One region of the Phyllobacterium sp. SB3 genome, then DNA from elsewhere that is predicted to be linked to it. Evidence: riboswitches for the same ligand, from Rfam matches in the RefSeq annotation. Region 1 holds a riboswitch; each other region holds the start of a gene.

Region 1 (6,770 bases):
TTCATCAGCCAATGAGGCTTCCTGTCACGACTTTCCGCCAATCGTTGCAACCGATCCTTTACGGAACTATCCAATTTCACGCTGGTGATCGAGATCGAGGCCATCAAAATTCTCCAAAGGTAATACCAAGTAATAATATACGGCCATTATTCGAAATTTCCTATTTAATAATTTGTCTATCCCGATCCCTTGCGCAGCAGGAGCGTCACCACAAAGAATGCACCGATTGAACTTGTAACGACGCCGATGGGCAATTCCTGCGGAGCAAGCAGCAGTCTTGCGGTAAGATCGCTCAGCAGGAGCAGTATGGCTCCGAACAGTGTGCAGGTTACAATCAGTCCTGAGTGAAGCTGGCCGGAAAAGCGGCGGGCAATATGCGGGATCATCAGGCCGACAAAGCCGATGACACCTGAGACCGAAACGAAAATCGCCGTTGAAAAAGCGCAGACGATAAAAACGATATTGCGCGTGCGATTGACGCGTACTCCAAGGCTCTCGGCAGTGTTTTCGCCAGCCAGAAACGCATCGAGATTGCGGTGATTGTAAAGCGCGAAGATGAGGATCGAAGCAAGCCCGATCAGCGCCAGTGGCAGATTATCCCAGCGCGCCAGCCCTAAACCGCCAAGTGTCCAGAACAGTACCGAATGAGCCGCGCGCTGATCACCGGAAAAAACCATATAGTTGGCTAGTGCCGTGAAGATAAAGGATACTGCAAGGCCAGCGAGGATCATGCGTTCCGGGCCTTGACCCTGTACACGCCGCACCAGCAGCAGGACGATAATAGCGGCGAGCATACCGCCGCTGAAAGCTGCTACAGGCAGGGTCCACACGCCAAACCGGTCCCCGAAAATGCTGATGACTGAAACGGCGCCAGCCGCTGCACCGGAAGAAAGGCCGAACAGAAATGGATCGGCGAGATCGTTGCGTGTGACTGTCTGCAGCATTGCGCCGATGATACCAAGCCCCGCACCGACACACAGGCCGAGAATAGCACGTGGCAGGCGCAGGTCGACGATGATCCGTTCAATGGGCACTGTCGTAGTCAGATCGCTCAGGCCCGAGAAGTGTGCCAACGCATTGATGACATCGCCAAGTGCGATGAAAGTTGATCCATAGGCAATCGAAAGCAATGCAAGCACGATGACCAGCACCGTACTTGCTGCAAGTGTCAGCTTTGTTCGTATCGGGAGATGCACTCAGAATGCTTCCGGATGCATTGCCTTGGCGATTTTCGCGATGGCTTCGATATTTGCCGGTCCGGGTGTGATTTCGGCATACCGCAGGGCAACAAAGCGCTCATTCTTCACGGCATCGGTTTCCTTCATCGCCGGATGGCTTTTCAGGAAGTCGAGGAGCTTATTGTACCCGGCATCGTCCTGATAATCGAGCAGCACGAGGAATTCCGGATTGCGCGCTGCGACAGTTTCCCAGGAGGTGGTAGCCCAATTTGATTCCAGATCATCCATGATGTTGACGCCGCCAGCTTCGCTGATCAGCGCGGTGGGGATAGCGAACTTGCCCGCAGTGAATGGCTTGTCTTCACCGGAATCATAAAGGAATACACGGGTTCCGCTATTGGCACCGACCTTCTGCTTGATCTCAGCCAGTTGGGCCTTCCAGCCGGAAACTAGCTTATCAGCTTCAGCTTCCTTGCCGAAAATCTTGCCCAACTTTTCCATGTCATCATAGAGCAAATCCATGGTAGCGGCAGGGCGGTTTTTGTCGATGTGAACGCAGCTTTCCGACAATTCCAGCGTCTTGATGCCGTAGGGAGCAAGTGTGTCGGGCGTAACTTCGCCGCCGACACGCATGCCATAGTTCCAGCCTGCAAAAAAGAAATCCGGCTGCACGGCAATAAGATTTTCAAGTGTCGGGTTCTTGGGTGCCAGTTCCGGTATGGAGCCCTGCTGTCTGATGAACGCATCGTCCAGCTTGTACCAGCCGGTGATGCCGGTCACGCCAACCATGAGTGGTTGCAGGCCAAGCGCAAAAGCCATTTCGCTCATATTAATATCGTTGACGACAACACGTTTGGGGGCGGCATCGAATGTCAATGATCTGCCGCAGCTATCGACCGTCACAGGAAGGGCGAAGGCTGGTGCCGACAGCATGGTCAATGCGAGGGCGAGAAAAGACTTTTTCATCAAATGCTCCGTGGATGAGGGTGGGTATCGTGATTTTGTTCGGGTGCTTCAAAGACCATGAGATCGCGCTGGCGCGAGGGATGCCGCAGGCGGAGCACGTCAAGATCGAAAACGTCACTGACAATGCGCGGGGTCAGCGTCTCATCCGGCGTGCCTGATGCTACCAGCTGTGTGCTATGCATGACGGCAACATGGGTTGCGAATGGCGCGACAAGCGGCAGATCGTGCAGGACAGCGATGGTTGTGACATTCAGACCTGCGACCAGCGATAAGAGTTCGCTGCGGGCTTTGGGGTCGAGGTGATTGGTAGGCTCATCGAGAAACAGGATGGCGGGCTGTTGACTGAGCGCCCGTGCCAATTGCATGCGTTGACGCTCACCGCCAGATAGCGAGCCCAGAGGACGGCGGCGAAAATGCGTGATCCTTGCGCGCTGCATCGAATCCTCGACGATTTCCCGGTCTGCCGCTTTGGTAAGCAAACCAAGATGCGGAATACGCCCGAGCGATACGTAATCCTCGACAAGCAGCTGCTGGTCTGGTGAGTCGGTCTGGCCGACGAAAGCAAACTGCCGGGCACGTTCTAGAGGTGTCATTTGGATGATATTCTTGCCGTTGAAGATGATCTCGCCGGAAGTTTGCCGCTGCAGCCCGGCCAGCATGCGCAGGAGGGTGGATTTGCCAGCGCCATTGGGCCCAATGATTGCGAGACGGGCACCACACCGGACGCTTATAGAAGCAGCATTGACGAGAACATGCGCGCCGGTTTGGTAGCTCACAGCTTTCGCATCAAGCTGGATGTGCGTCATGCCTGTACTCCGATGCCACAAAAATCGTTCGGTCTATTCAACATGGTTTTGCGATATAGTAATGTTATAACAATCGTCAATAACGATCGTGAAATTGGGGAGAGAATCTGGGCGGAAACGCAGACGTTGAGAACGTTCATACCTGTCCATCTGTGGAGGGTAGGGAACGCAGGCGATGATCGGCTTTATGTCAAAGCGTTCGGGACCGCAGCATGCGGACAGGTCATCGCATCGCTCCCGGCACACCCCGTCCGGTTCGAATTTCAATTATGATGGCAGGTCTCCTGGCTCGCGGGTCTCGGCGTTGCCTTGCCTTCCCGGCTTTGCGGCCAGTGGCATTGTCAGGCGTCGCTCACCGCTTACAGTTGCGGGGGCAGCCACGGTTTCGGTCCCTTTTGGGTACGCCTCACCGTGTTCTCTTTTCATCTCCGGCGTTGTCGAGCCGAAGAAACCATCGGTGATGATTACTAGAGGAACAAGATTGGAAATGAAATGGCACAAAAGAGATAGTGCTTGGAAAAATCGGAGGAAATGCTATCTTTGTAGCAGGAGTGAGAGGCAGGCTTTCGCCCGCCTCCCGTTTTCCTGGTGTTAATGAAATGAGACCCGGATAGTGAGTGTCCAGCTCGTCCGGGTCTTTTTCAGTTCCAGGGTGATGCTCAGCGATCTCCCTTTACTGCATTGGTTTCTCTGCGTGGTTCGACGGGGCTCACCATGAGGAAGGTGGTTTGACTGCATGTTAGTCGCCAACCTTCAAGGGTTAACTTCCTGCAATCAGCATACCTTCCTCATGGTGAGCTCCGTCGAACCACGCCGCAAGCCAGATGCAAATTATACTGGCTCTCGCTTAGAAATTATCAGCCCGTTTAAGGTGCAGAATCAGCACGTGCTAAAATAAATGGCAGAATAGGATTTTTAAACGTGAACAAGCGCGTGGAGTAGGCTAGGCTTCGCGCGTACTCTTTGGCGACATTGAATTTTATATTAAATTTCGGGGCGACATGGCAATACACGCAGCAGTCTATCATTTGACGCACTATAAATATGATCGCCCCATCATGCTCGGGCCGCAGATCATCCGCCTTCAACCCGCCCCACACTCCCGAACGAAGGTATTGAGCCATTCGCTGAAGGTCAGCCCGGCCAACCATTTCGTCAATTTGCAGCAGGACCCATATGGCAATTTCCTTGCGCGGTTTGTCTTTCCGGAACCTGTGACCGAGCTGAAGATCGAAGTCGATCTCGTTGCTGATATGACGGTATACAACCCGTTCGACTTTTTCGTTGAACCGGTCGCGGAAATCTGGCCTTTCACCTATCCGGAAGAAATACGCGACGATCTTTCCATTTATATGAAACCGGACCCGATTGGTCCGCTTCTGTCGGATTTTCTGGCGACGATTGACCGCTCCAGCACGAATACAGTCAATTTCGTCGTTGATCTGAACGCCCGTATCCAGCGCGAGATTGGCTATGTGATCCGTATGGAAACGGGTGTGCAGGAGCCGGAAACCACATTGAATGTCCGTACCGGTTCTTGTCGCGACTCCAGTTGGCTTCTGGTGCAGACATTGCGTCATCTTGGTTTGGCTGCGCGCTTTGTTTCCGGCTACCTCATTCAGTTGAAGCCCGATCTTGTGGCGATCGATGGTCCTGCCGGAACCACGACGGATTTCACCGATCTCCATGCCTGGTGCGAGGTTTATCTGCCGGGTGCAGGTTGGATAGGGCTTGACCCGACCTCGGGCCTTTTGACCGGCGAAAGCCATGTTCCATTGGCGACGACACCGCATTATCGCAATGCCGCGCCGATTTCGGGCATGGCCGAACCCGCCAATGTCGAATTCGGTTTCGACATGCGCGTGACGCGTGTTTCGGAGCACCCACGGATCACCAAGCCATTTTCAGACGAATCATGGGACGCGCTGGATGCTCTCGGCAACGAGGTTGATGCGCTGCTGAAAGAACGGGACGTGCGGCTGACCATGGGCGGCGAGCCGACATTCGTTTCCATCGATGATTTTGAATCCGGCGAGTGGAATACGGAAGCCGTTGGTCCGACAAAACGTGAAAAGGCCGACAAGCTTATCCGCCGTTTACGCGATCGTTTTGCACCGGGCGGATTTTTGCATTACGGACAGGGCAAATGGTATCCGGGTGAAAGCCTGCCGCGCTGGACATTCTCGCTTTACTGGCGCAAGGACGGCAAGCCGATCTGGGTTAATCCGGACCTTATCGCGGAAGAAAACAGCGAGGCAGACGTCAAACCGGAGGATGCGGGCAAGCTGCTGGTCGGGATGGCTGGTGAACTTGGCATTGAAGACGAAATGGTTACCGCGGCCTATGAGGACCCGGCGGAATGGATCGTCAAGGAAGGCAATCTTCCGGAGAATGTCGATCCTTCGAACTCCAAGTTGAAAGACCCGGAAGAGCGCAGCCGCATGGCACGCGTTTTCGAGCGCGGACTGACCGAGCCCACGGGGTTCGTACTTCCTGTGCAGCGCTGGAACAGTCAGGCCGCACAAGGTCCACGCTGGCGCAGTGAGAAATGGACGACACGGCGCGGCAAACTATTCCTTGTGCCGGGGGACTCACCCGTTGGTTATCGCCTGCCATTGGGCGCGCTGCCGCATGTGCCGCCTTCAGAGTTTCCATTTATTGTGCCGGTCGATCCCTCGGTCGAGCGGGGCCCATTGCCGGATTCACCAGCGCCAGCAGCGGTTGATGCGAGAGAGGCTTCACAAGCGGTTGCTTCGTTTACCGCCGCTGAAGGCAGCGCACAGGAGCGGGTGGAGCAGGAACTTGGCGAGATTGGCGGAGCAGTTCGGACGGCAATCTCTGTTGAACCGCGCGATGGCCGGTTAAGTGTATTCATGCCGCCGGTTGAGGCGCTTGAGGATTATCTTGAGCTGGTAGGCGCAGCGGAAGCTGCAGCCGCCAAACTCGGTCTGCCGGTACACATTGAGGGTTATGGTCCGCCGCAGGACCCGCGCATCAGTGTCATACGTGTTGCGCCAGATCCGGGCGTGATCGAAGTTAACATTCATCCAGCCTCGAACTGGCGTGAATGCGTTGCGACGACCGAGACGATCTATGAGGAGGCGCGGCAGACAAGGCTTGGTGCGGACAAATTCATGATCGATGGGCGGCATACCGGCACGGGTGGTGGCAACCACGTGGTGGTTGGTGGTGAAACACCCAATGACAGCCCGTTCCTGCGTCGTCCCGACCTTTTGAAGAGTCTGGTGTTGCATTGGCAGCGTCATCCTTCCTTGTCTTATCTGTTTTCGGGCATGTTTGTCGGCCCGACCAGCCAAGCGCCACGTTTTGACGAGGCGCGCCACGATAGTCTCTATGAACTCGAAATCGCCATGGCACAGGTGCCTTTGCCGGGGCATGGTACGCCGCCATTGCCGTGGCTGGTCGACCGGCTCTTCCGCAATCTGCTGGTGGATGTAACCGGCAATACGCATCGTTCCGAGATTTGCATCGACAAGTTGTTTTCGCCCGATGGCCCAACGGGGCGGCTTGGCCTTGTCGAGTTTCGCGGTTTCGAAATGCCGCCGAATGCCCGTATGAGTCTTGCGCAACAATTGCTGGTTCGGGCTTTGATTGCACGTTTCTGGAACAGCCCAATTGAAGGCAGTTTCGTGCGTTGGGGAACGACATTGCATGACCGGTTCATGCTGCCTGCTTTCGTCTGGGCGGATTTTCTCGATGTGCTCGCCGACCTGCGGCAAAACGGCTTTGATTTCCGGCCGGAATGGTTCGAAGCGCAGCTTGAGTTTCGCTTTCCATTCTGTGGGGAAATCGAGAATGA
Region 2 (8,541 bases), on a different contig from region 1:
GCAGGCTGACTATATGCAATCTTCGCGCTCGACCCTTGCCCCCAGCAATCGGGGTTAAGCATGTCTCTCGGCGCCAGTACAAGCCAACACAACAATCCGCCTGCCGTGGATGCATCCAGTGCACCGGAAGATGTGTTCTTCGCATGGCTGCTGTCCCGCCCGCGGGGCGTCGATATCGTGGCTGCTGCGAGCAGCGAGGTCATCAAGCTTGAAGCCTATGCGGGCAAGTACGCAGGAGCGAAACGGCTGCATGATCTGTTTTGTGCGTTGATTGAAGAGAAGCAGGGACTGGCGGCGACGCCGGTTGCGCGTGCGGCCCAGTGAAACGCAAGGTGCTCATTATCGGGATTGGCGCTGGCAACCCGGATTACGTCACCATACAGGCTGTCAACGCTCTCAATCAGGTCGATGTGTTTTTCATTCCGGACAAGGGTGCGGAGAAGGAGCAATTGTCGCGCATTCGCCGTGAAATCTGTGAGCGGTTCATTACCGATCCCGATTATCGCATGGTGGATTTTGAAACGCCGATCCGCCAAAAGCCCTCATCCACCTATCGCGCGAGTGTCACCGATTGGCATGACAAGGTTGAGGCGACGTATGAACATCTTCTCATGGAGGAGCTGGGCGACGATGAATGCGGTGCTTTCCTCGTCTGGGGTGATCCATCGCTCTATGACAGTACGATCCGTATTCTCGACAGATTGAACGCCAAGGGCAATTTCGAACTCGAGTATGATGTCATTCCCGGCATTACCAGCATTCAGGCGCTGACGGCCAAGCACAAGGTCGTGCTCAATCGCATAGGCGAGTCGATCACCATCACGACAGGGCGAAAGCTGGCGGAAGGCTTTCCGAATAATTCGGAAAGCGTCGTGGTCATGCTCGACGGCGAGGGGGCTTTCAAGAATCTCCATGAGGATGTCGATATCTATTGGGGCGCCTATATCGGCACCGAGGATGAGATTCTCATGTCTGGCAAGCTACGCGAGGTCGTGGATGATATCGAGCGATTGCGCAATGTGGCCCGTGCTCAAAAGGGCTGGATCATGGATACCTATCTGCTCAAGAAGCCGTTTGAGGAAGTCGAAGAGTGAAAGGCGGATGTTCTGCCGCAGTCTATCCCGCCCTAAAATTGTATCGCGATTGACCGGTTCCTGCACAGTTGCTATCCAGAATATGGAACTGGTTCCGCAATTATATGCGGATTAAAAGGGAACACGGTGAGGATGACCCATTTCGGGGCCTAATCCGTGGCTGCCCCCGCAACTGTAACCGGGAAGCGGTCTTCCATATGCCACTGAAAGCGCAACGGCGCGATTGGGAAGGCGGAAGAGCTTGCAATGATCCGGAAGTCAGGAGACCTGCCAGATCCGGTCACCAAGCCTGAGCACGGGGTGTGTTCCGGCGCGGTCGCTATGAACGCGGTGACATTTGAAAAAGTGTTGCCGCTTGCAGGGCGATGGGTGATTGGCGTTCTTGTCCACACATCATTTTCCCCCGTTCGCGGTTCAGTCGCAATCGCCAGCCCGTAACATGCTGGCAAGCCGTGGGGGCGAACATGTTGAAGCAGGCAGGTCTTGTGGGGGCCGCATTCCTTATTCTGGGTGGCGCTGCAAAAGCGCAGGAGACGACCAGCGCGGATGGCTCCATCCAGCTTGATCCGATCTATATCGATCTTGGCCAGTCGAAAATCGAGGCGGAGAAATCGGGCCGCGCCTATACGGTCATAACCGGTGAGCAGCTTGAGCAAAACCAGACCCGTTACGTAGCGGATGCGTTACGGCAGGTTCCGGGCTTCGCTGTCTCACGAACAGGTTCCTATGGCGGCGTGACGCAGGTGCGTGTACGTGGTGCAGAGGGCAACCATCTGCTTGTGATGATTGACGGTATCGAAGCGAGTGAGACCGGCAATGGCGAGTTTGATTTCGGCAGTTTGCAGGTAGCGGATATCGATCATATCGAAGTTTTGCGCGGACCGCAGAGTGCATTCTGGGGATCGAATGCCTTGGCTGGTGTTGTCAATATCATCACCAAGGGCGGCTCGCGCGATGGTTTCAAGGTGAGCGGACGCACTGAGGCAGGCACGGACGGGACATGGCTGGGCAGTGTGCTTCTGCAGGGTGGCAAGGAGAATTACGACTTCTCGCTGTCGGGCGCATGGCGTCAGAATGACGGGTTCAATGTTTCCCGTTTCGGCTCGGAAAAGGATGGTGACCGTAACGGCACGATCAATGGCAAGTTCAAGATCGACCTGACGCCGGATGTCGTTCTTGACGGTACATTCCGTTACGTTAATCGCAAAAGTGATTATGATCGCGAGGGCGATTACGGCTCGCCTTTCCAAGGATTGCCCATCGATAGTGATAATCAGACATCAACTGAGGAATTGCTGGGCTCGCTGGGGATCACGTGGACCTCTCTTGACGGAGCGCTGGTTCAGAAGGCGCGTATCAAGGATGGAGATACCAAGCGCGAATACTTCAAGGATGGCGATTACGAATCCGGAAATGACGGCAACAGGTTCTCTGGTTCCTATCAGGCAAGCTATACGTTCGAAACGCCGTCCTTTGCCGAGGCGAAGCACACGCTGACAGCGGGTTATGAGGGTGAGCGTGAGACATTCCAGCAAAAAGCATCGAAGATTGACTCTTCCAGCTCATCGCAATTCGACAAACATGATCGCACGACGCATTCATTCGTGGGGGAGTACAGGGGCGAATTTTACGACCAGCTCTATTTGAATGCCGCTGTAAGGCATGATGGTAACGACCGTTTCAAGGATGCTTCGACCTACAGCATTGGCGCTGCCTGGAAAATTCCCGGATGGGGAACGCGTTTGCACAGTTCGGTCGGAACAGGTGTGACTAACCCGACATTTTATGAGCAGTTCGGCTTCTTTCCTTCCACCTATCTGGGCAATCCGGATTTAAAACCGGAAAAGAGCCTTGGTTGGGATATCGGTGTTGAGCAGAGCTTTTTTGATGATCGGCTTGTGTTGGACGTAACCTATTTCCACCAAAACCTTACCGACGAAATCGTCACGATATATGCGCCTGTGGCTACGCCAATTAACCAGAATGGCACGAGCCGCCGTCAGGGTGTTGAGGTGTCGGCGACCGTCAATTTGATGAACGGCTTTACCACGACAGCGACCTACACCTACACGGACGCAACCGACCCGGATGGCCGGGAAGAGGTGCGCCGTCCAAAGCATTCGGGTTCATTGAATGCGGCCTATACATTCTATGAAGATCGTGCCCGGGTTTTTGGCGAAGTTACATTCAATGGCAAGATGGAGGATGACGCATTTACCTCACCGGCTCCGAGCCGAGTTGGGTTGGATGAATATACGCTGGTCAATATTGGGGGCAGCTACAAGTTCAATGACAAGGTGGAAGCCTATGCAAGGATCGAAAACCTGTTTGATGAGAACTATGAAGAGGTGTTTGGGTTTAGCACACCGGGACGCACTGCCTTTGTGGGTCTCAAGGGAAGCTTCTAGATGATGCCATTCGGCAAATTACTTCTTTGCTTTTTCCTGTTAGCTGCCTTGGGCTCGTCAGCCCAAGCAGTGTCTCCAATAAAGGTTGTCTCGATGAACCTTTGCACGGATCAGCTTGCCATGCTGCTTGCGGATGAGGGCCAGCTCTATTCCGTCTCCTATCTTGCCGGGGACATGGGAGCTTCGGTGCTGGCCGAAAGAGCCAAGGCCTATGTGGTCAATCATGGGCTGGCGGAAGAGATTTTCCTGATGCAGCCGGACCTGATTATTGCCGGCAGCTACACGACACGGGCTACCGTAGACATGCTCAAGCGCCTTGGTTTTCGCGTTGAAGAGTTCGAGCCGGAATCATCATTCGATGACATACGATCAAATATTATCCGGATGGGTAAACTGTTGGGTCAGGAAGCCAAGGCACGGGAAATGATCCGTGTAATGGATGAGAGGCTTGCGCGAATCCGGGAAAGCTCGCAGGCAAAAGCCGGAGCGGCGCCGACAATAGCCCTCTATTACGCCAATCAGCTCACCTCCGGTAAAGGCACATTGGCGGACGATGTTGTCAGACATGCGGGTCTTGTAAATCTCGGCGAAAAACTTGGTATGCAAGGCACGCAGAAATTGCCGCTGGAGCAGCTTGTGATGGCCAAGCCAGATCTTGTTGCAGCACACAATGCCTATCCCACTCCGGCTCTTGCTTATGAGGCTCAGGTACATCCGGCATTCCGGGCGACACTGAACGGCAAGCATCCGATTGATATTCCGGACAAGTACTGGATTTGCGGCGGGCCATTTACGGTTGACGCCGTGCAACTTCTGGCGGAACAGCGATGAAAGACCGCTACTGGCTACTCCTTGTCTGCCTGGTATTGCTGACGCTTGTGTTATTCACGCTGTCTTTGCTGACTGGCCCGGCCTCGCTGGCCATGTCGGAAAGCCTGAATGCATTGTTGTCGGGACGGGGTGATGCGATTGTTCTCGTCATGCGCGAAATTCGCCTGCCACGCGCTTTACTTGGATTGATGATCGGAGCGTCGCTCGGACTTTCGGGCGCGGTACTGCAAGGCTATCTGCGTAACCCGCTGGCTGAACCGGGCTTGCTCGGCATCAGCGCGTCCGCATCACTTGGGGCGGTTATCGCGATCTATACGGGATTGTCTCTGCTGTTTCCGCTGGCCCTGCCGCTTATGGCGTTGGCCGGTGCCGTCGTCGCGGTACTTATCGTCCAGTTGCTGGCTGGCAGGGGCGCCAGCGTGCTCACCATCATCCTCGCAGGTGTTGCGGTATCGAGCCTTGCCGGTGCCATGACATCGCTGGCGCTCAATCTCTCGCCCAATCCATTCGCGGCGATGGAGATTGTCTACTGGATGCTCGGATCGCTTACGGACCGTTCTATGCTGCATGTGCAGCTTGCCGCGCCATTCATTATTATAGGCTGGGTATTTCTGTTCAGCCTCGGACGTTCGCTCGATGCTTTGACGTTGGGATCGGACGCGGCGGCAAGCATGGGCGTCAGCATCAGGCGGGTGCAGTGGCTGGCCATCCTTGGAACGGCAGCTGCAGTCGGTGCCTCGACGGCGGTGTCCGGTGCCATCGGCTTTGTCGGGCTGATCGTCCCGCATCTGTTACGTCCGCTTGTCGGATCGCAGCCATCAAAGCTGCTTCCGGTAAGCGCATTGGGCGGGGCGTCGATGATTCTTGCAGCGGATATACTTGTGCGGGTTATTGCGCCAGGCCGTGATCTCAAGCTCGGCGTACTCACGGCAATTGTCGGTGCTCCCTTCTTTCTCTGGCTGGTATTCCGGACACGGAGGGCAGCGATATGAGTTTGCTCCGCGTTTCCCGTCTGGACGTATCGCTGGGTTCCAAAAAGGTTCTGAACGGCATTGAACTTGAGGCGACCAGTGGCGAGTTCATTGGTTTGATCGGGCCGAATGGTGCCGGCAAATCGACACTGCTGAAAAGCATTCTCGGACTTGTCCCGTCCAGTGGCGAGATCCTGCTTGATGGGAAAGCCTCCGGGCAATTGAGCGCAGTGCAACGCGCAAGAATTGCCGCTTATCTGCCGCAGGATCGCGAGATCGGGTGGGCCATCTCCGTGGAGCGGCTGGTCATGCTTGGCCGCATGCCGCACAAAAGCGCTTTCGCCGCTACCGACGCGAAGGACGCCCTCATAGCCGAAGAGGCAATACGGCGCATGGATATCGAAGCGTTTCGGAATCGCTCCGCATTAGAGCTATCCGGAGGCGAGAAGGCGCGGGTGCTGATCGCCCGGGCGTTGGCCCAGCAAGCGCCGCTGCTCCTTGCGGACGAACCCACAGCAGGTCTCGATCCGGCTCATCAAATCGGGCTTATGCAGTCATTCGCCGGCCTTGCGGAAGACGGATCGACGGTGATCGCATCCACACACGATCTTGCCCTTGCCGCCCGCTGGTGCACAAGGCTTGTGCTTCTTCATGGCGGCCGGATCTTGGCCGATGGTGAACCCGCTAACGTTCTGACGAGAGAAAATTTGCGCCGGGTCTTCGGCGTTGAAGTCTACCTCGAAACCACGCAGCAGGGACTGATTGTCCAGCCCGTGGCGATGACAGGAGAGAATAATGGATAATCTGCGCGCAGTTTTGACAAAGCATCTGGGGGTCTGGCAATCAAGCTGGAGCATGGGCACGTTTGGGGCGATTGCAGAGTTTCATCAGGACAAGGGTGAGCAGCCTATCATTTCGGATGTACGCAGCATGACGCGGGCAACACGCCGTGGAGCTGTTGAGCTGGACCCGAAGATGGTCGGCAATATCGTGCCTGTAGCCTATGAAGTGCCAAGCCCCCGCGCGCATAGGTGGACGCAGGCCGTTGCGCTTTGTCTGCCGGAAAGACAGGCGCGCCGCGCTGCCCGGCCCGTGCTCACCGAGCTTGGCCCTGACGACAATGCCATTCGGGGTATTGATCGCATGGGCATTCTTTTTGACATGGGGCTTTCATTGCCCCAGTGCGATTTCTGCATTCGTACGACAGACCCAAAGCTTCTGGCTGAGCTGCGGGCGAATGCCGGTAGGTCATTGTTCGAGCCGGACAATCCTGTCATGCACACGATCTTCCAGACGCACCCGCATCGGGTTGCGCTGACAAATATCGGCCGCGTCGAGGTCTACCAAAAGATAGGCGGACCGGACACAGGCGGCGTTTCGCCTGCCGGGCCCCATACCCACGTCCTGCCCAAACTCCTGAAAACCGGGCGAACCCATTCGGCCAATACACCAATCCCTGATCATCTGATGCCATGCGGGTTTTTACATCCGGGCAATCCGGTTATTGGGCCGCTTGGCGAGGATACAAAGTTCGATTGGGCGCTTCATGCACAATTCGAACGCATGTTTTTCAGCTATGGACCGGAGGAGGCTGTGGCAGTCAAGAAAAGGCTGATTGCGGCCCTCAATGAAGAATTGCCCTGCGAGAACTTTGAAAAGCCATCAAGCCGGGCAGAGCGTGCCGCTTTGCGTGTCGGTCTGCGGCAGCAATTGGCATTTGCATCCGTGCAGAGCGATCATGAGCGTGTGGAGCGCATCAAAAGCTGGCAGACAATCTTCGACCGCGAAAGCACCGCAATTGAGACGGATGATGATACGCCCGGTCACTGACAAATAGGTTACTTGACGCAGGCGAGAACAGGCGTCACCCTATGCGTGGACTTCGGGAGGAGACCATGGGTACGCTTCATGATGGCCTACACGCCGAGCATATTCAATCTGCACTGACGGGTGATGCCGCGGCGCAGTCCGCGCTGGTTGCATCCTGGGGGCGCTCTATGCGCCTGTATGGCCTGAAGCCGGATGAAGGCACCCCGCCTGATATTCTCACCGAACAGGAATTGCGCGAGGCGCGTGAGCATCTCGGTTCGTTGATAGAGACGGCGGAAACAACGCTTGACCGGCTTTACTCAGCTGTGGGCGGCGCTGGCTGCTGCGTTCTGCTGGCAGACAAGAACGGTGTTCCGGTGGATCGCCGCGGCTATGAGGGTGATGATGCGACCTTCTGCAAGGCCGGGCTTTGGACTGGTGCTGTCTGGAGCGAGGAAAGTGAAGGTACGAACGGCATCGGTACCGCGCTTGCCGAACAGCGTGCCCTGACAATTCATAGGGATCAGCATTTCCGCAGCCGCAATACGGCTTTGTCCTGTACAGTTGCACCGATCTTCGATCATCGCGGGCGGCTTATGGCAGCGATCGATGTATCGTCAGCACGTTCGGATCTGACGGAGGGCTTCGTCAAACTGATTGCCATGGCCGTAGTCGATGCTGCGCGGCGTGTCGAGGCCGAGAATTTCCGGCTGGCTTTTCCAAAGGCCCGCATCGTTGTGGCGCAAAGTGCGGATCTGGGTAATGACCGCGCGTTGAATGCCCTCATTGCCGTTGATGAAGACGACCTGGTTGTCGGTGCATCGCGTTCGGCGCGGTCACTGCTTGGGCTTACGGACGAAAGCCTTAGCAACCCATTGCCTGCTGCAAATCTGCTTGGGCAGGATACCGATGCGGAGCGAGGCTTTGCTGCGGCAGAGCGCAGTGTGATCCAACGTGTGTTGCGCAAGGCGGATGGCAATATTTCGATTGCCGCGAATATGATGGCCATGAGCCGCGCAACATTGCATCGTAAACTGAAACGGCTTGGCCTTAACTGAGTTTCTGACGTTTCCTGTCTCAATATTGCGACAAATCCTAAACCTGATTTCAGTGATGGGGATGACACATTCCCGTCGAAGCGCAATGCTGTCTGCATGCCGCGAGGAGGCGGTATGAAAATTGTGCAGGCGTTTGCCGTTGGCTTCTAAGCCGGAACGTCGTGCTTCAGGGAGGAATTTCAATGAACAAGGTAGAATTCAACCGAACCGTCAAACCCAACTTCAAAAAACGCTACGGCAATTTCATCGGCGGGAAATTCGTCGAGCCGAATGCCGGGCGTTATTTTGAGAATACATCGCCGGTCAATGGCCAGGTACTATGCGAGATCGCCCGTTCCGATGCCAGCGATGTCGAGGCCGCACTGGATGC
Region 3 (8,541 bases), on a different contig from region 1:
CTGCAGATTCTGGTTGTAAAGACCCGATGTCATCACTGCCTGCTTGAGGGCCACCCAATCTTCTTGCGTTGGAATTGCTATACCGGCTGTTTCAAACAGCTCCCGCACACGCTCCGTGGCTGGCAGCCATTCCTGTTCCGTATATTTGTCGAAGTATTCACCAGATGCGTACTTCGAATTCTCAAAGCCTTTGAAGCTCTGACCTCGTTCGACAGCCAACCGATTTGATGCGTGGACGGCATGATACGTCACGGTATAAAAATAGATGTTGGTAAAATCGATACCCTCTTCGGAGCCGTAATAGATACGTTCCCGCGCGAGATACCCGTGCAGGTTCATCTGGCCAAGGCCGATAGCATGGCTGTCATCGTTACCCTTCTCGACCGAAGGCACTGAAGAGATATGGCTCATGTCCGAGACAGCGCTGAGCGAACGTATTGCTGTCTCAATGGTCTTGCCAAAATCGGAAGAATCCATCGCTGCGGCGATGTTCAGCGAACCGAGATTGCAGGAGATATCTTTCCCCATGTGATTGTAGGACAGGTCGGCATTATACTCGCTGGCCTCACTGACCTGAAGGATTTCGGAGCATAAATTGCTCATGGTGATGCGTCCCGCAATCGGGTTGGCGCGGTTCACCGTGTCTTCAAACATGATGTAGGGATAACCACTCTCGAACTGTATCTCGGCCAGAACCTGGAAGAAGTCGCGAGCCTTGATCTTCTTCTTGCGGATACGCGAATCCGCCACCATCTCACGGTACTTTTCGGTCACCGATATTTCAGTAAAGGCAATTCCATAAACGCGTTCTACGTCATAGGGCGAGAACAGATACATATCTTCATTGTTTTTCGCCAACTCGAACGTGATGTCCGGCACCACAACACCAAGCGACAATGTCTTAATACGAATCTTCTCATCTGCATTTTCACGCTTGGTATCAAGAAAACGCATGATATCGGGATGATGTGCATTCAGATAGACGGCACCAGCACCTTGCCGAGCGCCAAGCTGGTTGGCATAGGAGAAGCTGTCTTCCAGCAGTTTCATGACTGGAATGATGCCCGATGATTGGTTTTCAATCTGCTTGATCGGTGCTCCGGCTTCACGGATATTGGTAAGCGACAAGGCCACACCGCCTCCGCGCTTGGAGAGCTGCAACGCTGAGTTGATGCCCCGCGCAATCGATTCCATGTTGTCCTCAACCCTGAGCAGGAAGCATGAAACGAGTTCACCGCGCTGCTTTTTGCCTGCATTGAGGAACGTTGGTGTCGCCGGCTGGAAGCGTCCGGAAATGATCTCGTCAACCATATCGCGCGCCAGAGCCTCATTGCCTTGCGCCAGCGTCAGCGCCACCATGCAGATGCGGTCTTCGTAACGCTCAAGATAGCGTTTCCCGTCAAAAGTCTTCAGTGTGTAGCTGGTATAATATTTGAAAGCGCCCAGAAAAGTCGGGAACCGGAATTTCTTTTCGTAGGCATAATCGAACAGGTCGCGCACGTAATTGAAAGAATACTGATCAAGAATCTCGCGCTCGTAATAGCCTTCGGTCACCAGATAATCGAGCTTCTCCCGCAGATTGTGGAAGAACACCGTGTTCTGGTTCACATGCTGCAGGAAGTACTGCTTCGCCGCCATGCGATCCTGATCCAACTGGATCTTTCCCTCCTCATCATAGAGGTTCAACATTGCGTTGAGCGCGTGATAGTCCAGTACTGTTTCGGCGGCTTTCACTGGCCGTTCGAGAGTGAGGGTGTCCAAAATCGTTCCAATCCATGTTTAACGTTAGCGACATCCTGCTCCGTGCCGATAAGCTCGAACCTATAAAGATAAGGTACCTGGCATTTAGCGGAGATGATGTCGCCGGCGATCCCGAAGGTCTCTCCGAAGTTGCTGTTACCCGCGGCGATGACGCCGCGGAGGTGTGAACGGTTTCCCGCTTCATTAAGGAAGCGAATTACCTGTTTTGGAACGGCACCCTTGCCGCCGTCGCCGCTATAGGTCGGCACGATCAGAATATAGGGGGAATTTACTTGCAGCTCTTCGCGGGCACTAACTGGTATGCGCTGCGAGGCGAAGCCCAGCTTGGAGACGAAACGGTGGGTATTTTCCGATCTGCTGGAAAAGTAAACGATCCCACCCATAATCCCTTATCCTTGCTAAGCGAGTGTACTGATCATATCCGGGCGGAAACCAGCCCAATGCTGTTCACCAGCAATCACAACCGGCACCTGACGATAACCAAGGCTTTGAACCAGTTCGAAGGCATCCGGATCACTTGAAACATCGATAACGTCATACTCAACACCGTGACGATCCAAGGCGCGAGTGGTTGCGGTGCACTGAACGCAGGCCGGCTTGCTGTAAACGATAATGCTCATGATTTCCTCGTATGGTTTGCAGTCATGGGAACAGGCTCCGGCAAGCGCATCGCCGGACTAATTGGTCAGAAAAATTCGTTTGAAAATGTCAAACCGTAGATGGCTTCAGGCGGACTAATCTCGCTCAATACACTGAAAAGATTGCTCATGGATCTTACCCGTCGCCTGTTTGTGGAGAGGTTCTGGGGGAAGCGGCACGTGTAGGCTAATCACCGACATCATGTTCGCGACCATCCCGGCGCCCCGCCGGTGGAATCGTTAGATCAAGGCAGGTCTCCTGGCTTGCGGATCATCGCGCTCATTCTTGTCTTCCCGAGGCTCTTCAGCTCCAGTGACATTATCGAACAAGAGCTAGCCGCTTACAGTTGCGGGGGCAGCTCCGGCATTGCAGCACTCTTAGAGAGTGCCCCTCACCGTATTCCCGTCTTAGCTTCCCATCCTCACGAATCGGAAGAACCTTGAACACTATATATAGTAGACGAGGTTAAAATTGCGTCAACAGCTAGTTCGCTTAAAGTCGCAAATCCTGTGCGTGAGATTATCGTGACTGTGGATATCGGGCATATCCGCACAGCGAATCACAAACATCCTGAATAGCTAATGAAAGGACTACATCATCTTTGGAAGCGCAGTAGCCAACGCATCCACAGCAATTCGCACTTTTAACGACAAGTGAGGCGTTTGCAACCACATCGCATAGCAGTCGTAAGGTAAACCGGGCTGATCGGATAGTAATTGAACAAGCACGCCCTCTTGAAGACGTCCCCGCACCAACCAGCTTGGAAGCCAGGCCAACCCCATCCCGCTGGTTGCGGCATCAGCAATGGCATCGAGATCGTCAAGACGTATGCGGTTGATCGGTATCACCGTTTGACCGCCCGGAAACAACCATGGCCGTATTCCACCGGACCGGCGATAGATGATGCCCTGATGTCGACCAATATCCTGTACATGTTCGGGCCTGCCATGCCTTTCAAGGTATGACGGCGAAGCGCAAACGATCATATGTTGACGCGCGACACGGCGTGCGATGATACCTGCCTTATCTTCAGGATCACCAGTTCTGATTGCCAGATCAAAACCGTTTTCCGCCAGATCGGAGAAGCCATCGCTATAGGATAAATCCAGTTCCAATGTGGGATACTTTTGCGCAAGTTCCAGCAAGACAGGGGTTACACAGCGACGGCCAAAATGCACTGGCATTGTGACCCGCAATTTCCCGCGAGGTTCGACGAGCTGATCTGCGGCAAGAGCATCCGTTGCATCCACTTCGGCAAGAACCGTGCGGCAGCTTTCATAATAAGCATGTCCGAAATCCGTTAGGCTCTGGCGGCGGGTGGTACGGTTGAGAAGGCGTAAGCCGAGCCGTTCTTCCAGAAAACGGATATGTTTGCCCACCATTGGACCTGATAGGCCCAATTCATCCGCCGCAGCGGCAAAAGAGCCTAAATCTACCGATTTGACAAACACCGTCATGCTCAGAAGGCGATCCATATTCAAAACTCTTAGTTTCTACTGCATTATTTCTTAGCATATTTATCACCGATCTAACGGCTTTTATACCCTATTCAGTTCAAATAATTTGGAGTTTAGCTTGATGGTTCGTGTAGTCCGTTTTCATGAATTTGGTGGTCCCGACGTTCTTCGTATTGAGAACGTAGATTTTCCCGCACCGGGCGAAGGCGAAGTACGCATTCGCGTTAAGGCGCTGGGGCTTAATCGCGCTGAAGCTCTGCTACGCACAGGGAAATATATTGAGACCCCACCATTGCCCTCAGGATTAGGGCTGGAGGCAGCTGGCATTGTGGACATGATAGGCGAAGGCGTGGATGGCTTCGCGCCCGGTGATGTCGTCAGCGTTGTTCCGCCTGTTTCGATGGTTCGCTGGCCCGCTTACGGGGAAGTTGCAACCTTTCCTGCAAGATTGCTTGTCAAACACCCGCCATCACTTGGATGGGTAGAGGCTGCTGCGCTTTGGATGCAATATCTTACTGCCTATGGTGCTTTGATCGATGTTGCCAAGCTACGTAAGGGTGACTTCGTAGGCATTACTGCCGCATCCAGCAGTGTTGGCCTTGCAGCGATTCAGATTGCAAACATGGTGGGCGCTACCTCAATTGCAGTCACGCGTACATCCGGAAAAACGCATGCTTTGCTTGAGCATGGCGCAAGCTATGTCATTGCCTCGGAAGAAGAGGATTTGGAGGTTCGCCTTAAAGAGATTGCAAGACCAGAAGGTGTAAGGGTAGTGTTCGATGCGGTCGGAGGGCCAATATTCGAACCGCTGACAGCAGCTATGTCAGAGGCGGGCATTCTTATCGAATATGGTGGATTAAGCCCGGAACCAACGCCCTTTCCACTGTCCCATGTCCTGAGCAAGAGACTAACGTTGCGCGGCTATCTCGTCCACGAGGTCATCAAAGATCAAGAAAGACTGGATGCTGCCAAGACATTTATCCTGGCTGGATTGGCATCCGGCGATTTGCAACCGGTCATCGCCAAAACGTTTTCATTTGACGACATCATCGAAGCACATCACTTTCTGGAGTCCAACCAGCAATTTGGCAAAATCGTAGTGACGCTTTAAAATGAAGCTGAAACGACGTTGACATTCATCCTTTACAGGGATTGAACTAGCCTGCGCAGCTTCTGCAGCAGGATTCCCTTCGTCGACAGCAAATCAATATCAGGAACGCATTCGAGCGCTGGCTGCATGGCTGGTGAAAACTATCCGTTCTTGAGGAACTTTTGAAGAATTATCATGACCGATAGAGTTTTGAAAACGAACCGCCCATTGGTTATCGTATCGATTGTTCTGGCCACATTTATGGTTGCAATAGAAGCAACGATCGTTGCCACGGCCATGCCGCACATTGTCGGGGAGCTTGGCGGCTTCACCTATTATAGTTGGGTTTTTTCAGCGTTTCTTCTCGCACAATCAACGACTACTATTATCTACGGAAAATTGTCCGATACCTTTGGGCGCAAACCCATCCTCGTGGTTGGAATTGTCATATTCCTTATCGCTTCCACATTTGCTGGCTTTGCATGGTCGATGGCCTCGCTTATCGGTTTTCGTCTGTTGCAGGGTATTGGCGCTGGCGCAATTACACCTGTCGCAATGACCGTCGTCGGAGATCTGTATACGCTCGAAAAACGTGCGAAAGTCCAAGGTGGTCTTGCAACCGTCTGGGCCTTTTCCGCGGTAATGGGCCCCCTCGCGGGTGGCCTTATCGTTGACTACGTTTCCTGGGGCTGGATTTTTTGGATCAACATTCCCTTGGGTATTTTGACGATAATCGGCTTTGTGCTTTTTCTGCACGAAACGATTGAACACAGGCAGGTAAAGATCGACTACCTCGGAACGGTACTCTTCTCGATCGCGATTGTTTCGCTATTGATCATGCTCACTGAGACCAATGCAGGGTTTGTCGTTCTCACCGGGCTTGCTGTATTGGTTATCGTCGCGGGTTACCTGTTTTTCTTGCAGGAGCGCCGGGCTCCCGAACCCATCATATCATTGGAACTGTGGAGCCGCAGGCTTATCGCTACAAGTAATACCGTTGTTCTCCTCGCCGGAATGGCTCTCATTGGCTTGACCACCATGCTTCCCATCTATGTACAAGGTGTGCTGGGGCGGTCACCCTTGGTTGCCGGATTTACGTTGACCATGCTCATCGTAGGCTGGCCGCTGGCCGTCATGCTGTCGGGTCGTTTTTTCAGTACCTTTGGAATTCGCAACACGTTGCGCGTTGGCAGTTGCATGTTTCCACTCGGCGCTGCCTTTCTGCCCTTCCTCATGATCGACAGCAGTCCCGTGGTTGCCGGAATCGGCGCTTTCATGATGGGATTTGGTATGGGTCTCATCAATTTTACCAGCATCATTCTGGTTCAGGAGAGTGTTGATTGGTCCATGCGCGGTAGCGCTACCGCATCCATCATTTTTTCTCGAAGTCTCGGTAATACGCTTGGCGCAACTGCGCTTGGCGCGATTCTGAACGCTGGTATATTGTATTTCGGTAGCGGCGAGCTGGCCGTCCAATTGCACGACATGCTTAATCAACCCGCAGGGTTGATCAATCTTTCCTCAAACCCTGCCATCCAAGCTGTATTCTATTCCGCCCTTCATTGGACATTCTGGGGTGTCTTCGTGGTTGCGGTCTTAACCTTTATCACCACTTGGCTGGTACCCGTGTCGACAGATGCCGGCCGGAAAAAAGTGCAGCCAACCACTGAACAGCAGGTCGAGGGCATCGACCCCGCGCTTGTATCCTTAGACGAGAAACAATCATGACAAGGCGTTTGTTGCGTCAATGATTCCAGCACGTGCAGATGATTGCGAAACGAGCGCTACCAACATGTCCGAGGTGCGTGCTGTTTGGATAATACGCTTTGAAAGCGAGCTTTCCAAAGCATTCGACAGTACACATGATTTCGAGCCTGCCTACGGGCAAGAACATCAACTCCGGCGATTATGCATTTATTAGACCAACCCAAAGCGAGTTCGTACTCCAGCAATTTGGCTCAATTGCAGCATATCAGAAAGGTAAGATCGTCAGAAACTGGCCTGCTTTGCCAATGTCCTGATGTTTTAACGCACGAACAGTCGAACAATCATGTCAGCCAAACCCTTATAAGGAGGTTTGAGCCTGTCGCTCAGCGGCATGCGAGCCTGATGCAACACCGGCATCGCCTTGGAGAAGGTTTGGAAACCTTCACGCCCATGGTAGTGTCCCATTCCGCTTGCGCCTACACCACCAAATGGCAAATCGTTACAAACTATGTGAAGCAAGGTTTCGTTGATACACACTCCCCCGGCAACAATGTTTGACAGGAGTTTCTCGGTCTCGATTTTGTCGTTGCTGAAACAATAAAGAGCCAGCGGTCGCTCATGGGAATTGATATAAGCGATTGCTTCGTCAATCGTTTTATAGGTTTTGATTGGAAGGATGGGACCGAAGATTTCTTCTTGCATGATCCGGGAATCGTCGGTGGGGTCGATCACCAGAGTCGGCGGCAGTAGGCGATTAATTTCGGCATTGCCTGCATCTTTTGGTTCAACCAGCGTGATCACTTCGTGACCTCGCTCGCTTGCATCTTCCAACAGACCTTTTAATCGTCGATACTGTCCGTCATTTACAATATGCGTATAATCGGGTGTCGCATCAATTTGCTTGTATCGCGACGCGACTTCCCTCCGCACCGCTTTAACAAATTCGTCTTTTCTTGCTTGTGGTACCAGTGCATAATCTGGGGCAATGCAGGTTTGACCGGCATTGTAAAGTTTTCCTGTTACAAGACGTGTGGCAGCCATGCCAAACGAGATGCCCTCTCCAATGACGGCAGGCGATTTCCCGCCTAACTCTAGTGTTACCGGGGTTAAATTCCGTGCGGCTGCTGCCATCACCTTTTTACCAACGGCGGTAGAGCCGGTGAAGAGCAAATGGTCGAAAGGTAGACCAGCAAAAGCGCTACCGACCTCTGAACCACCAAGTGCAACCGCAACCCGAGACGCCGGGAAGACGTCCGCAAGAAGCGATGCCAGAAACTCGCTGGTGCGTGGAGTATGCTCCGAAGGTTTGAGATAAACATGATTACCCGCTGCAATGGCAGTTGCCAGTGGAGTAAGTGCAAGATTGACTGGATAATTCCATGGAGCAATCACGCCAACAACCCCGAGAGGGACATACCGTAACTCTGCCCTGGCAGGCCACATACGCCAACCAGCGGAACGTCTTTCCGGTTTCATCCATGATTTCAGGTGCGACAGCATGTGGTCAATTTCGCTGAACACCGTCATACCCTCGCCAAGCAGACTTTCATGGCGTGAGCGATGGCCAAAATCCGCACTGATGGCCTGGACCATAGGTTCGAGGCGATCCTTCAATGTGCTACGCAACCGTTTCAAGTCGTCACAACGTTGCACGTAATCCGGCCGGTTGGCCAACCATGCCGAGCGTAGCTCAGTGAGTGTCATATTTATTTGATCAACTGCAGGGGTATCACTCTTCATTTCGGCAGGATCCTGTTAAATGCGCAATAGAACAAGATCGCTTCCTGAGAGAAGTTGCAAGGTTACATCAGGCCAGCATGCGGTGAATAATGGTCATCGCAACATAAGATTGCTTGCTCACCTTGCCGAAATCAGCTTGACGTCTCC
Region 4 (8,541 bases), on a different contig from region 1:
TAACGATATTCGCCTGAACCGCTTCATCGTAATGACGCGCTGATTTGAATGACACTGCCCGGGACAACACGCGGCCATCGATTTCCGGCAGCGCTACATTCATTGCGAGATCGCGTGCTGAAAGACCCTGATCGGAACTGCGCCACTGATCGACGCTTGATCCGGAAAAGACAACCTGAAGGACCATTGCTCCATCGTGCTCAAGGACAGTAGCCTTGCGGGATGCACCTGGCACTGAAACTGCAAATCCGGTTGCATTCAAGACAACTGCAGGCGCGGCTTCGCTAAAAATATTTGTCAGTGTCGCGACTGAAACTGGATCTTTCAGACTGGAGACAAAAACAGGTAAAGGATTAAGACCCTTCGCCTTCAGCGCATCGATTAGTGCTTCTACCGGCTGCATTTGCCCGCTTTGAACTAAAGCTCTGTAAAAGCAGATAGCAACAATCGGTGCATCCACCGCCCATCTGGATCGCAATTCATTCAAAGAAGGAGCAGAGCTTCCCGGCCACCAAAGACCGGACTTCAGTAATGGAGCAGCGTCTTGCGGTTTATCTCCGCCGCTAATCATTGCCGCGCAATAGTCAAGAAAGCGTTGAGCGTTTTGTGCCCCCCCTTCCAGCAAATAATGCCAGAGGGCGTCACGGTCTTGACGCGAGATGGTAGAAAATCGATCAAGGCCGGGATCAGGTTTGTCATCGCCAGGCAGCACTGCCAGCCGAACTTTATGATTGACTGCACAGGCGTGGAGAGCCTCGAGCCCATAGGGCCAGTAGCTCTCGCCACCGATGATCCTGACAACTATGAGCTTGGAGTGCTGCGCTGTCCGCTCAACATAGGCGTCAACCGACATGGGATGAGCAAGAGCCATCATATTAGCCAGACGCAACGACATGCCATTTGTAGCTCGCCGTTGAGCCATACCCAAACTTGCAAGCTCGGTGTCCGCAGCAGAAAGAAACAACACATCTCCTGGCGTCTGGCCGAGGTCGATAGCCTCAGTACCTTCAGCGATCGTGCCTTTTTGGGCAAGCAGGAGATGCATTCAATTTCCGATCAGGCAGCAGCAGCATTAACAGCAGATGTAATTGCTGTAGAATCTATATCATGCAGACCAATCACAACCAGCCGTGTCTGGCGTTCTTCACCCGGATTCCAGCTTCGGTCAAAATAGTGCTCGATGCGCGAGCCGACAGCTTGAACTACAAGTCGCATTGGTTTTCCGGGTACATCGACAAAACCTTTGAGCCGCAGGATGTCATGATCAACGATCACACGCTTCAGCTTCTCGACAAACGATTTTGGCTCGGTGATAGGACCCAGACCAACGACAAAGCTCTCAAACTCGTCGTGATCATGCTCTTCACCTGCCTCATGCTCCATCTCATGATGAGATTTCCGGTTGGCAATATCTTCCTCGGTTCCGATACCGAGGCCAAGCAAAAGTTCATTGCTGAGTTTACCAAAACTTGCCGAAACCATGTTGAGCGAGCGTGACGAGCGACTTTGCACATCACTTTTAACGCCAGCAAGCTGTGCATCGTCAATAAGGTCGGTTTTATTCAGAACGACGAGATCGGCAGCGCGTATTTGGTCCTCGAACAATTCCTCAAGCGGGCTTTCGTGATCAAGCGACTCATCCTGCTCGCGCTGAGCGTCGACCTTGTCATGATCATCAGCAAAACGGCCTTCCGAAACAGCAGCAGCATCAATAACTGTCACCACACCGTCGACGGTAACCTGTGTCTTGATTTCCGGCCAGTTGAACGCTGCGACAAGTGGCTGAGGTAACGCAAGACCGGACGTCTCGATGACAATGTGGTCGAAGCGTTCAGGCCGGTCCAGAAGCTTGGTCATGGTCGGGATAAAATCATCGGCCACCGTGCAGCAGATGCATCCATTGTTCAGTTCGATCATATCTTCATCGCGGCAGGCTTCGATACCACAGCCTTTGAGCAGATTGCCATCGACGCCAAGATCACCAAATTCGTTGATGATCAGCGCAATGCGCTTTCCATTGGCATTTTCGAGCAGGTTGCGGATCATCGTCGTCTTGCCCGAACCGAGAAAGCCAGTGATGACTGTTGCCGGAATCTTGTGACCCTGCATTTTGTTATCCCTTCATTTTGAGTGGCAGTCCTGCTGCCACGAAATAGACTGTTGCCGCAGCAGTTGCCACGGCTTGATGCAACCGGCCTGCATGATCGCGAAATTCACGCGCCATGCGATTTTCCGGTACAATTCCGAGTCCGACTTCGTTGGAAACCAATATTACGGCTCCGGAAAGATTACTCAGCATATTTGTGAGGCGCGCCACTTCGATATCAATGTCCCGTTCGGCAATCATCAGATTGGTCAGCCATAATGTCAGGCAGTCAACGAGAACCGCTTTTTCACTGCCTGCCAAACTCTTCAACTTCGCCGCCAGATCTATTGGCTCTTCAACTGTTACCCATTGAGATCCCCGCCGCGCCTTGTGATGTGCGATACGCGTCGACATTTCATCATCCCATGCCCTGCCTGTGGCAAGATAGATCGCATCCAGTTTGGACGCTTCTACCAAGCCTTCCGCAAAGGAGGATTTACCGGAACGCGCGCCTCCAAGAATAAAGGTGACTCCGCGTTCCAGCACATGCATCAGGCGTCAAGCTCCGATGAGGCATAATTCTGGATTGCCCAACCCAGCGCAGTTCCGAGCACAACCCAGAAGAAGAGATTGGTTGTGAGGGTTGAAACTGCAAATTCCGAAGCAAGTGTTGGAGGAACAGCCGAAGTCAAATCTCCAGCCTCTGGCGCACCATAAACATGTGGAGCGACGATCAGCACAACACCCAGGATTCTTGCCCATACTTGCTCGCGAAGAACGATCAAGTAAACACCGCTGGCCGTTAGAACCACCGTTATCAACCACCATGCTTGGCGTGTGGCCAAATCTGCTGCCGGCATCGCTGGCAATTCCGGTGCGAGGCTAAATGCTGGTGCGAAATTGAAGATGAAAAAACCGGCAAGCCCCCAATAGATGCCGTTTTGTAGTGTGATGCGACGGCCAAGAAAAAGTGCTGCTGCACCGGTAATCAACGCAAACCCTGCTCCAGCAACGAGGTTAATCAGCAATGTGTTACCAAAACGGCCAAATGGCAGTTCAGGGCCTGCTTCTTCCTCGTGCTCGTGCGCTGCTACCGCTGCTGGAGCGCTTTCTGTGGTAGCGGCTGGAGCATCATGAGAATGACCTTCCCCGCCAGCATTTTCATACTCCTCAGCATGCAGAATAAGCGGCACATTTTTTACATACATTGCCGGTGTCAAAAGAATACCTGCAAACAGACCGGCTACAATCGTAGCCAAAAGATACTTTACCAACATGGATTAGCTCCCCCAATCTCTAAAAGCGAGACGCCGGGCACCTGAACAGGCCCCGGACCAAACAAACTACAATTTTTCAATGCATAAGACCCTTTAGCTGATTCAATCACTCAGCTAATTGAAGACTCAGTGGCAGGGAAATCCATATGAATGGCGGGTGTCGTGCGCAGTGTCGTGCAGCGTTTCGGAATGCGAAAGACCAACGCCATAAATAATGAATACGCCGAGCAGCAATGAAACCACAGCAGTCGTCAAACGGGATGCGAGCGGGAGAGAAATCGTATTTGAAGTACGAGTGGTAGCCATAACAACCTCCGTGCAGGGCCAGAAGGGACAATCCCCTTCGGTTTTGGGCACTATTACCCTATGACTGGCAGGTCTCCTGGCTCGCGGATCGCCAGATAAATGCCGCCTTCCCGGTTTCCCAGTGACCGCCTTCGGCTTTCGCCTCCAGCATTGGCATTCATCCTAACCGCTCTACAGTCGCGGGGTCGGCTGCGGTAGGATCGCCCTGATGGGTACGACCGTCGCATTCCCTTTTGATCCCTTAGCCTTTGGCCAATTCGGGAACCAATCATCTACTCAACGTTATTCACCAAGCGCCAGAAAAGTCAAACGAATCTGCGACACCTTCAACGCTGGCCACGTCAGCGCGCATGTTTAAGTGCAAACAGTGCCTCAATGTCCAGAACAGACTCCAGCTGCGCTGCAATGGCATCAAGCGCCGCATCTACCCCCGCATGATAATTGACCGTACTGGCAGAGATTCCCATGGACTGCAAAAATGCGGCCCGGAACCCGTCGGTGTTGAACAGACCGTGCATGTAAGTGCCAAAAACTTTGCCGTCAGCGGATATTGCACCATCGGCTACGCCATTAATATTCACCGCCGGACGAATGCAATCCGGGCCATCTGTCCGGCCAAGATGAATCTCATAACCATTCAAAGGCAAATCGAACTGCAACGAATGTGCTTGGACATTACGTACGGTCTTTTCCGGCTCCATTATCGTATCGATATCGAGATAACCCAAGCCTTCGATTCTTCTAACATTTCCTTCGATTCCTTGAGGGTCAGAGACGGTTTTGCCAAGCATCTGGTATCCCCCGCAGATACCGACAATATGGCCGCCACGACGCCTGTGCAGATCAAGATCACGATCCCAGCCATTTTCGCGAAACCGCTGCAAATCTCCAATCGTTGATTTGGAGCCGGGAATGATGACCAGCCCTGCGTCAGCAGGCAATTTTTCACCGCTTTTGACCATGACAACATCAACCTGCGGCTCGGCCAAAAGCGGATCGAAATCGTCAAAATTCGCAATACGATCAAGTACAGGTATTGCAATTTTTAGTGCCCGCCCTTGTCCTTCAACCAGCCGGTCCAGTACGACTGAATCTTCCGCTGGAAGACGTGACGCATCCTTCAACCAAGGAACAACACCGAAGGATTGCCAGCCTGTAAATTGCGTAATGGCCTTCAAACCCTCATCGAACAACGACACGTCGCCTCGAAACTTGTTGATGAGAAAACCAGAGATCATACTGCGATCTTCCGGAGAGAGAATCGTGTGTGTGCCAACGATTGAAGCGATCACACCGCCTCGATCTATATCGCCTACAAGAACAACTGGCACATTTGCTTTAATCGCAAACCCCATATTGGCGATATCACCCGCCCGCAGATTGATCTCTGCAGGTGAACCGGCACCTTCTACGATGACTATATCAGCGTCAGCGCGCACAATATCCCATGACTCCATGACCGCATTGAGCAATTGGACTTTGAGTTTTTGATAGTCTCGACCCTTGGCTTCACCCCAGACTTTGCCTTGCACGATGATTTGGCTGCCTGTTTCTGATTGAGGTTTCAATAAAACAGGATTCATGTGAACAGACGACGGCACACCAGACGCTAGAGCCTGCAACCATTGAGCTCGGCCAATTTCACCGCCATCGTCACTAACGGCTGCATTATTTGACATATTTTGTGGCTTGAAAGGTACAACCCTCAAGTTGCGATTACGCGCCAACCGGCACAAACCCGCCACAAGAACGGATTTACCAACGTCAGAGCCTGTTCCTTGCAACATGATTGCGTGTGTCATGGCCTTTGAGTAGCGGATATGTCTTTCTCTTCCTAGCCCCGCTCAAGCCGTTGCGCGCTCGTGTGCATTCGATACAGTAATATATACAGATATTCGGGAGGAATTATAATGGATGCAGTCGTGGATACGGCGGCCAGCCAGTTTGAGCTCAATGAGGATCAACTGGCGATTCAGAGTATGGCGCGAGCCTTCGCGGCTGACCGTGTGGCACCGAAAGCATTGGCATGGGATCGCGACAAGCATTTTCCCGCTGATGTTATTCGCGAAACGGGCCCTCTTGGCATGGGTGGCATTTACGTTCGCGAAGATTTTGGCGGGTCGGGTTTAAAGCGGCTTGATGCTGTTCTGATATTTGAAGCGTTGTCGGCAGCCTGCCCGGCATTTTCCGCCTTCATATCCATCCACAATATGTCAACATGGATGATTGATCTATTTGGAACGGAAGCTCAACGCCAACAATTCGTACCAAAGATGACGACTATGGAATGGCTTGGCAGCTATTGCCTGACCGAGCCAAATTCGGGTTCGGATGCAGCAGCACTGAAAACAACGGCTGTCCTTGATGGCGACTATTATATTTTGAATGGTGCCAAGCAGTTTATATCAGGTGCAGGTGACAGCGATATTTATGTAACCATGGTGCGGACAGGAGAGTCCGGCCCTAAAGGTATCTCCGCGCTCATCATCCCCAAAGATGCCCCCGGCCTGTCGTTTGGGGCCAATGAATTCAAAATGGGTTGGAATGCCCAATCGACGCGTACCGTCATCTTCGATAATTGCCGCGTTCCGGTTGCAAATCGGCTTGGCGCTGAAGGCGATGGATTCAAAATTGCGATGGGTGGGCTTGATGGAGGTCGTCTGAACATTGCAGCGTGCTCTCTGGGAGGAGCCCAATCGGCGCTGGAAAAAGCAATTAACTACGCTTCGGAACGCAAGGCATTCGGCAAAACCATCAATCAGTTTCAGGCGTTACAATTCAAGCTTGCTGATATGGAAACCGACCTTTCCGCAGCACGTATGCTGTTATATACCGCTGCATCCAAGCTTGATGCCAAGGCTCATGACGCATCAAAATGGTCAGCAATGGCAAAGCGCTTTGTGACGGACAAAGGCTTCGATATCGCCAATGACGCGCTCCAGATACATGGGGGCTATGGGTATCTGCACGATTACGGGGTTGAAAAAATCGTTCGCGACCTGCGTGTCCACCAGATATTGGAAGGAACGAACGAGATTATGCGAGTGATCATCGCGCGGCATATGATCAAACATTAGAGCAGAATATTCAGGGAGAGCGCTGCGATGACGACAATCGCCTTTATCGGTCTGGGAAACATGGGAAACCCAATGGCTGCAAATCTGGTCAAAGCCGGACACACCGTCTACGGCTTCGATCTATTACCGGATAATCTGTCCGTGGCAAAGGCCAATGGATTGTCGGTAGCCTCCAGCGCAGTGGCCGCTGTCGCGGAAGCAGATGTCGTCATAACCATGCTGCCTGCCGGAAAACATGTTCTGGCCGTCTACGAATCTGTAGCGAAAGCTGCAAAACACAACGCACTCTTCATCGATTCATCAACTATCGATGTGGAGTCCGCACGCAAAGCCCATGAAATCGCCAAACAGCACGGACTACTTTCCGTTGATGCACCAGTTTCTGGAGGAATTGGTGGAGCTGCGGCAGGCACGTTGACCTTTATGGTTGGCGGAAGTGCGGATGCCTTTGCCAAAGCCGAACCAGTGCTAAAGCATATGGGAGCTAGGATCGTACACTGCGGTGAAGACGGAAACGGGCAAGCAGCCAAAATCTGCAACAACATGATCCTCGGTATTTCAATGATTGGCGTCAGCGAAGCCTTCACACTGGCAGAAAAGCTTGGCCTGTCTCACCAGTCGCTTTTCGATGTTGCATCCACCTCTTCCGGTCAATGCTGGTCGTTAACGACGTATTGCCCGGTTCCGGGCCCTGTTGCCACATCTCCAGCCAACAATGACTACAAGCCGGGATTTGCAGCAGCATTGATGTTGAAGGATTTGCGGCTTTCACAGGATGCTGCAACGAGTGTCGGCGCAGCGACACCGCTCGGTGCTCACGCTGAAGCCATCTATGCCGAATTTAGCGCCGCCGGGAATGAAGGCTCTGATTTCTCAGGTATCGTCAATTATCTGCGTATAGCCAAACGTGAAAACTGAGACTGCAAATTATAGGCTGAAATCTGTAAAATTTAGGTTTGTTTAAGTTCTCGATAACCTAGCGGTAACGATGTCCGGGTAAAACTTTACAGGTGAGTAGATCAAGACCCTGCTCACCGCTCCGGATCAGGTACTGCGTACCGGGGTGGTATCTTCTGCCGACATTATCAATCGGCAGGTGCCATGCATAATTTGGCAAAAAACCGCGCTGCTCCATAATGGACAGGGCGGTTTTTTGTTTGCCGATAACTGACCTTCAAACGCGAAAAAGCCGTCACCCGGCAGGGCAACGCCTTCGCATCAGCAATGAAACTAGCAATTAGCCTGCAGACCGTGTCCAAATGAACGACATGGCCGAAGCAATACCGCTCTTGGCATTGGTGCGTGGCGTATCGCGCTTTTCCGTTGCATTCCATGCAATGTGAACACGGTTATTACGGTTAAAAATGTAGAGCATTTCTGCACCTCGAAAAGGAACTGTTGTTGCCCTCCAAATGCGCTTATTGCTTAAAGTTTGATCATGGGAATTCGTCATGCCTTGTCGCATTTGCGTTAGTAACCACGGCAAAAATGCATGGCTGACATGAAAAATAGTGGCAACTTGGCTTTCATTTGGCCTTTTTCAACAGAAAATCCATCAAAGCGAGCATGGCGCTAACAGGAAAGGCTATAACCATTACAGTCTCTAGGTTTAGCGCCACATGTCGTTGCTGCTAAAAAAACGTAACCGCATGATATCGACGCATGCTGACATCAACTTTCTAAAGAAAATCACTGAAAGCGTTGATCTTTCATCTATTGGTTTGTTACGATGCCGACATGAGCATTGTTATTTTGGCACCTCATTCATTTTCCCGGCGTCGTTTTATCGATAAGC

Evidence for each region. Region 1 has a riboswitch for cobalamin ahead of ABKW30_RS26050 (ABC transporter ATP-binding protein). Riboswitches for the same ligand answer to the same signal wherever they lie in the genome.
Region 2: linked by a shared signal. The riboswitch ahead of ABKW30_RS01175 (TonB-dependent receptor) and the one ahead of ABKW30_RS26050 (ABC transporter ATP-binding protein) in region 1 are both predicted to bind cobalamin.
Region 3: linked by a shared signal. The riboswitch ahead of nrdH (glutaredoxin-like protein NrdH) and the one ahead of ABKW30_RS26050 (ABC transporter ATP-binding protein) in region 1 are both predicted to bind cobalamin.
Region 4: linked by a shared signal. The riboswitch ahead of ABKW30_RS14180 (CbtB domain-containing protein) and the one ahead of ABKW30_RS26050 (ABC transporter ATP-binding protein) in region 1 are both predicted to bind cobalamin.

Annotation. Positions count from the first base shown of each region.
Region 1 is NZ_JBDYKI010000010.1:109,771-116,540, reverse strand. It holds gene ABKW30_RS26065 (CopG family ribbon-helix-helix protein) at 1-104, opposite strand, end outside; gene ABKW30_RS26060 (iron ABC transporter permease) at 177-1,196, opposite strand; gene ABKW30_RS26055 (ABC transporter substrate-binding protein) at 1,197-2,144, opposite strand; gene ABKW30_RS26050 (ABC transporter ATP-binding protein) at 2,144-2,950, opposite strand; cobalamin riboswitch at 3,207-3,421, opposite strand; gene ABKW30_RS26045 (transglutaminase family protein) at 3,952-6,770, shown strand, end outside.
Region 2 is NZ_JBDYKI010000001.1:228,269-236,809, reverse strand. It holds gene ABKW30_RS01190 (hypothetical protein) at 61-324, shown strand; gene cobF (precorrin-6A synthase (deacetylating)) at 321-1,094, shown strand; cobalamin riboswitch at 1,167-1,384, shown strand; gene ABKW30_RS01180 (hypothetical protein) at 1,341-1,532, shown strand; gene ABKW30_RS01175 (TonB-dependent receptor) at 1,559-3,502, shown strand; gene ABKW30_RS01170 (ABC transporter substrate-binding protein) at 3,596-4,333, shown strand; gene ABKW30_RS01165 (iron ABC transporter permease) at 4,330-5,325, shown strand; gene ABKW30_RS01160 (ABC transporter ATP-binding protein) at 5,322-6,107, shown strand; gene ABKW30_RS01155 (hypothetical protein) at 6,100-7,134, shown strand; gene ABKW30_RS01150 (GAF domain-containing protein) at 7,200-8,171, shown strand; gene adh (aldehyde dehydrogenase) at 8,354-8,541, shown strand, end outside.
Region 3 is NZ_JBDYKI010000002.1:398,222-406,762, forward strand. It holds gene nrdE (class 1b ribonucleoside-diphosphate reductase subunit alpha) at 1-1,761, opposite strand, end outside; gene nrdI (class Ib ribonucleoside-diphosphate reductase assembly flavoprotein NrdI) at 1,731-2,144, opposite strand; gene nrdH (glutaredoxin-like protein NrdH) at 2,160-2,381, opposite strand; cobalamin riboswitch at 2,631-2,857, opposite strand; gene ABKW30_RS08390 (LysR family transcriptional regulator) at 2,991-3,875, opposite strand; gene ABKW30_RS08395 (zinc-dependent alcohol dehydrogenase family protein) at 3,979-4,968, shown strand; gene ABKW30_RS08400 (MDR family MFS transporter) at 5,143-6,675, shown strand; gene ABKW30_RS08405 (coniferyl aldehyde dehydrogenase) at 6,973-8,394, opposite strand.
Region 4 is NZ_JBDYKI010000003.1:620,421-628,961, reverse strand. It holds gene cobN (cobaltochelatase subunit CobN) at 1-1,045, opposite strand, end outside; gene cobW (cobalamin biosynthesis protein CobW) at 1,057-2,109, opposite strand; gene cobU (bifunctional adenosylcobinamide kinase/adenosylcobinamide-phosphate guanylyltransferase) at 2,114-2,638, opposite strand; gene ABKW30_RS14185 (CbtA family protein) at 2,638-3,363, opposite strand; gene ABKW30_RS14180 (CbtB domain-containing protein) at 3,490-3,669, opposite strand; cobalamin riboswitch at 3,718-3,953, opposite strand; gene ABKW30_RS14175 (cobyric acid synthase) at 4,011-5,471, opposite strand; gene ABKW30_RS14170 (isobutyryl-CoA dehydrogenase) at 5,592-6,746, shown strand; gene mmsB (3-hydroxyisobutyrate dehydrogenase) at 6,774-7,664, shown strand; gene ABKW30_RS14160 (hypothetical protein) at 7,984-8,121, opposite strand.